DNA from 3 places in the Xanthobacter versatilis genome. Region 3 is predicted to be linked to each of the others. Evidence: riboswitches for the same ligand, from Rfam matches in the RefSeq annotation. Region 3 holds a riboswitch; each other region holds the start of a gene.
What was found. Region 3 has a riboswitch for cobalamin ahead of V5F66_RS15465 (energy-coupling factor ABC transporter permease). Riboswitches for the same ligand answer to the same signal wherever they lie in the genome.
Positions count from the first base shown of each region.

Region 1: linked by a shared signal. The riboswitch ahead of V5F66_RS09365 (DUF1636 family protein) and the one ahead of V5F66_RS15465 (energy-coupling factor ABC transporter permease) in region 3 are both predicted to bind cobalamin.
Region 2: linked by a shared signal. The riboswitch ahead of V5F66_RS14155 (CbtB domain-containing protein) and the one ahead of V5F66_RS15465 (energy-coupling factor ABC transporter permease) in region 3 are both predicted to bind cobalamin.

Region 1 covers NZ_JBAFVB010000003.1:400,020-402,276, forward strand. Annotated here, with positions in the region: gene cobW (cobalamin biosynthesis protein CobW) at 1-789, opposite strand, end outside; gene V5F66_RS09365 (DUF1636 family protein) at 786-1,256, opposite strand; cobalamin riboswitch at 1,332-1,535, opposite strand; gene V5F66_RS09370 (allantoate amidohydrolase) at 1,689-2,257, opposite strand, start outside.
Region 2 covers NZ_JBAFVB010000006.1:262,147-264,403, forward strand. Annotated here, with positions in the region: gene V5F66_RS14150 (CbtA family protein) at 1-667, opposite strand, end outside; gene V5F66_RS14155 (CbtB domain-containing protein) at 683-874, opposite strand; cobalamin riboswitch at 920-1,119, opposite strand; gene rfaE1 (D-glycero-beta-D-manno-heptose-7-phosphate kinase) at 1,423-2,257, opposite strand, start outside.
Region 3 covers NZ_JBAFVB010000007.1:233,947-236,203, reverse strand. Annotated here, with positions in the region: gene V5F66_RS15470 (DUF2946 domain-containing protein) at 1-258, opposite strand, end outside; gene V5F66_RS15465 (energy-coupling factor ABC transporter permease) at 434-1,111, opposite strand; cobalamin riboswitch at 1,148-1,376, opposite strand; gene V5F66_RS15460 (copper resistance CopC/CopD family protein) at 1,449-2,257, opposite strand, start outside.

The DNA of each region.
Region 1 (2,257 bases), on a different contig from region 3:
TTCAGGGAGCGGGAGCACGATGCTCTCGAACTCGTCGTGGTCGTGGTCTTCCTCGTCGTCGTGATGGGTGCGGCGGGCGTCGATCTCGTCTTCCACGCCGATGCCGAGGCCCAGCAGCACGGCGATATCCACCTTGCCGGCGGTGGCGCGCACCAGCTTCACCGCGCGGGGCAGGCTCTGCGCCACTACCCGTTCGGCGATGGCGAAGCCGGCATCGTCGAGGAGGTCGCTCTTGGAGAGGATGACGAGGTCGGCGCAGGCGATCTGGTCCTCGAACACCTCTTCCACCGGGTCGTCATGGTCGAGGCTTGAGTCTTCCGCGCGCTGGGCGGCCAGCGCCGAGAGGTCCGGCGCCACCCGCCCTTCGGCCAGCGCCGGGCCGTCCACCACCGCCACCACGCCGTCCACCGTCACCCGGCTCTTGATGGCAGGCCACTGGAACGCCTGCACCAGCGGCTTGGGCAGAGCGAGGCCGGAAGTCTCGATGAGGATGTGGTCCACGCGCGGGGTGCGCGACAGGATCTGGTCCAGTGCCGGCACGAAATCGTCGGCAACCGTGCAGCACAGGCAGCCGTTGGCCAGCTCCACGATGGTGTCCTCGGAGCAGCTCTCGATGCCGCAGCCCTTCAGGATCTCGCCGTCGATGCCCACGTCGCCGAACTCGTTGACGATCACCGCGAGGCGCTTGCCGCCGGCATTCTCCAGCACGTGGCGAATGAGCGTGGTCTTCCCCGCGCCGAGGAAGCCGGTGACGATGGTGCAGGGCACGCGGGCGAGCGAAGTCATCAAGGCTCCTTGGGAAGGGACAAAGGCGGGATGCGGGCGACCATGCCGCGCTTGAGGCTGTCGGGCCGTCCGCGCCAGGGCATGAGACCGTCGCTCGAGCATGCGAGCAGCGCCGCGCCGGCGATGAGGTCCGGGGCGGCGTCGGCGGAAAGGTCGCCGAACACATAGGTCCAGCCATCGCGGCGGACCATGGCGGCGGACAGGGACCGCTTGCAATTGGCGAGGCAGCGCACGCCCTGCACGGCGATACCGTCCGGCAGCGGGGCAGCCGCGGCGGCTTCGGCGAGGGCAGCGCCATCGACGGGGGAGGCGGCCTCGCCGCTGCTGCGGCAGGTGGTGCAGACGAAGACGGTCACGGTCGGCGCGTTGTCCGGCATGGCGGCGGGCGCGTCATGGGCGCGGGGCGTCGTTCCGGCAGGGGTCTCCGCCGTGGCATCGCCTGTAATATCGGCAGGTTCGCCGCGCTCCACCATACATATCCATGGGTGCGCGGGCCGCCCGTGCATGGCGGGCTTGAAGGGACGCAAACCGGAGCACCCCGCCCGGCGCGGACCTTGTCGAAGGCAGGTCTCCTGGCTCGCGGATCAGCGCCCCCACCGCCTTCCCGGCGCCTTGCGGCGACAGTGGCATGTGGCAGGGGCTCACCGCTTACAGTTGCGGGGGCAGCCGCGGCATGGGGAGAGACCTCCCGCACCGCATTCCCTTTTGCGCCCGTGTGGGACCACGGGACCTTCGACAGGGGCACTAAAGGCAGGGTAGGGGCGAATGTCAAATGGGGCGGCCGCGGGTGGTCGGGAGGGCGGTTTCGCGGCCCGAAACACATTGCCTCTCTTTCCAGCCCGCGTGATCGACCTGAGGCTCGCGGGCGCGGAGATACCGCACCAGCGGGGGACGCAACCGGCTCACACCTCCCCGGCGGTCTTCAGCAGGAAGGCATGGAGCGCTTCGGCGGCAAGGCCGATGTCGGCGGGGGAGGCGTATTCGCGCGGGTTGTGACTGCCGTTCTCGGATCGCACGAACAGCATGGCCATGGGCATGATACCCCGGAAGACCATGGCGTCGTGCCCGGCGCCGGAGGGCAGGCGCACCACGGGCAGTTGCAGGCCTTCCACCACCTGCGCCATGCGCTCCTTCAGGACGCCGTGGCAGGGCGCGGCCGGCACCTCATGGCCGATGTCGAGGACGGCGCGCACACCGCGCCGCGCCGCGATCTCGTCGATGGCCGCGCGGATGTCGGCCACGGCGCGCTGGCGCAACTCGTCGGAGAGGGTGCGCACGTCGAGGGAGAATTGCACCTCGCCGGGCACCACGTTCACGGCGCTGCCGGCGATAATCATGGTGCCGACCGTGGTCACCAGGGCATCCGCATCGGCGCGGCCGCGGGCTTCGACGGCGAGGATCATCTCGGCTGCGGCGGCCAGCGCGTCGTGGCGCATGGGCATGGGCAGGGTGCCGGAATGGCCGGCCTCGC
Region 2 (2,257 bases), on a different contig from region 3:
AGAATACGAAGCTCGTGACCACCACCGCTACCACGAAACCGTGGGCGAGGCCGGCGGGCACCGGGCTGTCGTGGCTGTCGGGCTGCGGCGCGCCGATGAGATGCGGCAGCACGATCAGCCCCACGGCCAGCACCGCCAGCGGCAACGACCTTTTGTAGACCAGCAGGGCGATACCTGCGGCGGTGGCCACCGCCGTGCCGATCCACCATGCCTGACGGGCAAACAGATCCGCCGCCGGCATGGCGGGCAGCTCGGGCGGCAGGCTCAGGCTGGGGGCCAGGGTGACCGCGGCGAAGGCGGCGACGCCCCAGGCGAGCCCGTCGCGCCAGCCGGCAAGGCCGCCGGCCACCTCGGAGACCGCCAGCAGCAGCAGAGCGAAGCCCGCCGCGCCTACCACATTGGCGAGGGCGGTGTAGAGCAGGCGCTCGGCGCCGTCGGACGGTGCCCAGGCATCTGCATGATCATGCGGCGCGGCGACAGACTGGCCGGCGGTACCATGATCGTGCGAGCCATGATCATGGGAGGCAGGCGCAGGCGCCGCCTCCTCATAGGCCTCGGCCTTCAGGATGAGAGGGGTGGTCGCCGCGTGCTGCAGCCCGGTCATCAGGAGACCGGCCAATAGCCCGCTAAGCGCCGCCGCGAAGACGAGGGCGCGAAAGATCGCCATGGCTGAAAGCTCCCCTCAGTGGCAGGGGAAGCCGGTGGAATGGCGGTAATCGTGCGCCGCATTGTGCAGCACCGGAATACCGGAGAAGCCGACGCCGCCGACAATGAACAGGCCGAGCAAACCCGCAAGGGTGATCTGGACCGCGCGGGACGCGAGGCCGGATTCGGTGGCGGCTGTATTGGGCGACTGGGTCTGGGTGGTCATCATCCGTCCTTTCAGCCCTCCCTCCGAGGGCGCATGGCGATGCCCTCAACGGGCAGGATGTCGCCGGCAGGTCTCCTGGCTCGCGGGTCATTGCGAAGCCTGCGCCTTCCCGGATTGCTCCAGTGGCATGTTGCAGGCCCGCTCACCGCCGACAGTTGCGGGGGCAGCCGCGGCTTAGGGAGAAACCTCCCGCACCGCATTCCCTCTTGGTCCGCCCGAAAGCGAACACCGACGACGGGACGACTATAGGGTTATCGCGCCCCACCGCAACTGCGGCTTGGCGGACATGCCCATGGGGCTGACCCATCCCCGGGCAAAAACTGCACGGCGGTCGGGGCGATCCCCGAGGCGGACCCCGGTCGTCGCCCGGCGTCAGCCTTTCCAATGGGGGAATACGGATCGGCGGATTGCCCCAAAGAGGTGTCGAAGCACCTCTTAAAGCGATGCATCAAGACTTTAGCAATCGCAGACAAATAATTGAAATAAATGAATAATTCAAAATCACTTCATGTAGCGGATCCGGCAGGCGTCTGCATGCCACGCCCTGTCCCCTACCCTTTCGCCTTCGCCACCAGCGCTGACGTGGAGCGCCCCTCCACCAGCGGGATCAGGGCGACCCGCCCGCCGCGCGCCTTCACCACGTCGCCGCCCACCACCTGGTCCTCGCGGTAATCGGCGCCCTTCACCAGCACGTCCGGACCGAGCGCGGTGATGATCTCCAGCGGGGTGTCCTCCTCGAACAGCACCACCAGGTCGACGCAGCGCAGCGCACCGATGACGCGGGCGCGCGCAGCCTCGTCCTGCACCGGACGGGTCGGCCCCTTCAGGCGCTGCACCGAGGCATCGGTGTTCAGCGCCACCACCAGCCGGTCGCCCTCCCGCGCCGCCGCCTCCAGGATGGCGACGTGGCCGGGATGGACCAGATCAAAGCAGCCATTGGTGAAGACCACGCGGGCGCCTGCCGCCTGCCAGCCGGCGATGACGGCGGCGGCCCGGGCACGGTCCACCAGCGCGCCGGGGGCCGCGCCCTCGGGCACGCTGGCGTCGAGGGCCGCGTTGAGTTCCGCCCGCGTCACCACTGCGGTGCCGATTTTGCCCACCGCGACCGCGGCGGCGGCATTGGCGAAATGCACGCTGGTCTCCAGCGTGTGCCCGGAGGCGAGGGAGACGGCCAGTGCCGCCAGCGCCGTATCGCCGGCACCCGACACGTCGAACACCTCGCGGGCCTGGGCCGGCACATGCAGCACCTGCCCGTTGCGGCGCCACAGCGTCATGCCCTTCTCGGCGCGGGTCACCAGCACGTCGCCGCCGAACTGGCCGGACGCAGCCTCGGCCGCCAGGGCCGCCTCGGCGTCGGTGGTGTCGGGCAGGCCGGTGGCGGCGGCC
Region 3 (2,257 bases):
CGGCGGCGGCAGCGCCGCCACATCGGTGCGGAAGAGGCAGAGGGGACAGTGGACGATGGATTTCGGGGTGCCGCCGTCATCCGACTGCGGGTCCGAAGACGCGTCGGAATGGCAGAAAGCCGTCATGGCGCCAGCGCCGTCAAGCGAGACCGAGGCCATCAGGGCGCTGGTCAGGACGATCTGGAAGACAAGGGCATAGGCCGCCGCGAACGCAGCGATCCAGCCAATCCCCCATGCCTGTCGCCGCCGCCTGAGCATCAGATCCCTTCCCTCACGGTAAATTTACCATGGGGCTGGTCATAAGGAAACGACGGCCAGATGCGACCGATGTGCCGGCGGGCCCATCTTCCAATCATGAGGACGCGGGCCACGCCAAAAAAGAACGGCGGCACCCCAAGGGGATGCCGCCGCCTTCATACGGGAGCGAAAACGATCAGGCGGCTTCAAAAAGCCGACGCTCGAACAGCGGGCTGCCCTTCAGGCCATTGAGCGCCTTGGCCGCCGCGAGCACGGCGAGATCCACCAGCGGCTCGACGATGATGACGAGCAGATAGGCGCCGCCGAAGGACCCGATGGAAGCGGCGTTCTCGGCGGTGAAGCCCTGGCCGTAGAAGGCCCAGAACGCCACCCAGGCGACGATTCCGGCCTGATAGGTGGTGGAGAGCGCGAGTGCCTGGCGATACTTCAGGTCTACATAGGGCGTATTCGGCGCGATGACCTTGGGCGCGAGTGCCGTGAGCGCGAACAACGGCACCAGCAGGGTGGTCACGTTCATGCCGAACTGCGGCAGGTCGAAGGGCGCGAAGAACAGGCCCTGGACCAGCAGGCCGAGGGCAAGGCCGAAGGCGGCGGGCGCGGCGCCCAGAATCAGGAACAGGGTCGAGCCCAGGATGAGGTGCACCTCGGAGACGCCCACCGGATAGTGCGGCAGCACCTCGAAGAAGGAGAACACGAGGGCGGTCGCCACGGCGCTGCGCGTCAGCAAGGACACGGCGCCGCGCTCGCGCAGGGTGTTGAAGGCGAGCTTCAGCGTGTAGCCGCCGGCGCCAGCCGCCGTCACGTAGCTCAGCCAGATCTTTCCGCTATCCACAAGGCCAGGTTCGATGTGCATTGAAAGCTCCGTTGCCGTCTCACCCGACGGCGTGAGGGTGAACACATGCCCATGGTCGGTCTCCTGACTTGCGGGTCGTCGCAACCATCCGCCTTCCCAGACCCGGCCTCGAAAGGCTCAGGTCCAGTGGCATCGTGGAAGGCCACTCGCCGCTCACAGTCGCGGGGGCGGTCGGGGCTTCGGGCGGTCAGGCCCTTCCCCGTTCCCAGATCCATCGAAGCGCGTCGCCGCGCGCCGATGGAAAACCATGTGCCTTTGCAGCAGCGGACAATCGGCGGTTCCTGTCAAGCCTGATCGCCAAGAAGCGCCCGCTGCGCAGGCGCCCTCCCCGCCGAAATCAGGGGCGGATCTCGATCTCGCCCGCCAGTTCCTTCAGGGCGTCGGCCGGGCCGACGATCTCGATGCGGACGGACCAGCGGCCCGGATGAGGAAGATCCAGCGCATTCACGCGCCATGTGCCATCTCCGGGCTTGGTCGCCGGCCACCGCACCGGCCCGATTCCAGCCGCGGGATTGTCGAGGACCAGCGTCACCGCCTTGGCGTCGAGCGGGCCGAACTCCCCGGTCAGGATGACCATGGACGCGCTGACGGGACCTGAGCGGCCCGGTGCGATGGACAGATCCGCCATGGCCGCGCCGGTGTGGACATGCAGCGAGGCCGGCTCCGCTGCGATGGCAGCCAGCACGCGGGGCGGCGGCGTGAAGCGCCACACCGCCGCGACCGCGAAAATCGCGAACATGAGGACAATCTCGGCGCAGATGGAGCGGCGCAGATGCGCGATCGCCGTCGCCTCTCCCCGCTCCGCCGGCGCCGTCAGCCTGACACGGTTGACGGCCGCCAGGGCAAACAGCGGCATGAGCAGAGCCACCTTCGCCAGCAGCACCGCGCCATAGTCGGTCGTCCAGAGCGCCGTGAGGCTCCCCAACTGGATGACCGCCAGCAGCAGGCCCGCCGCAGCCAGGGACAGCACCGCAAACGGCGCAAGCACCGAGAAGCGACGCAGGACCGCTGCCGCCTCGGGCGATCGCGACGCGAATGCCCTGCCCAGCGGAATGAGGCCGCCGGCCCAGACCGCGATCCCCACGGCGTGCAGGAACACCGCCGGCCGGGTCACTTCTTGCGGGTGCGCCGCGCTGGCATGGCCGC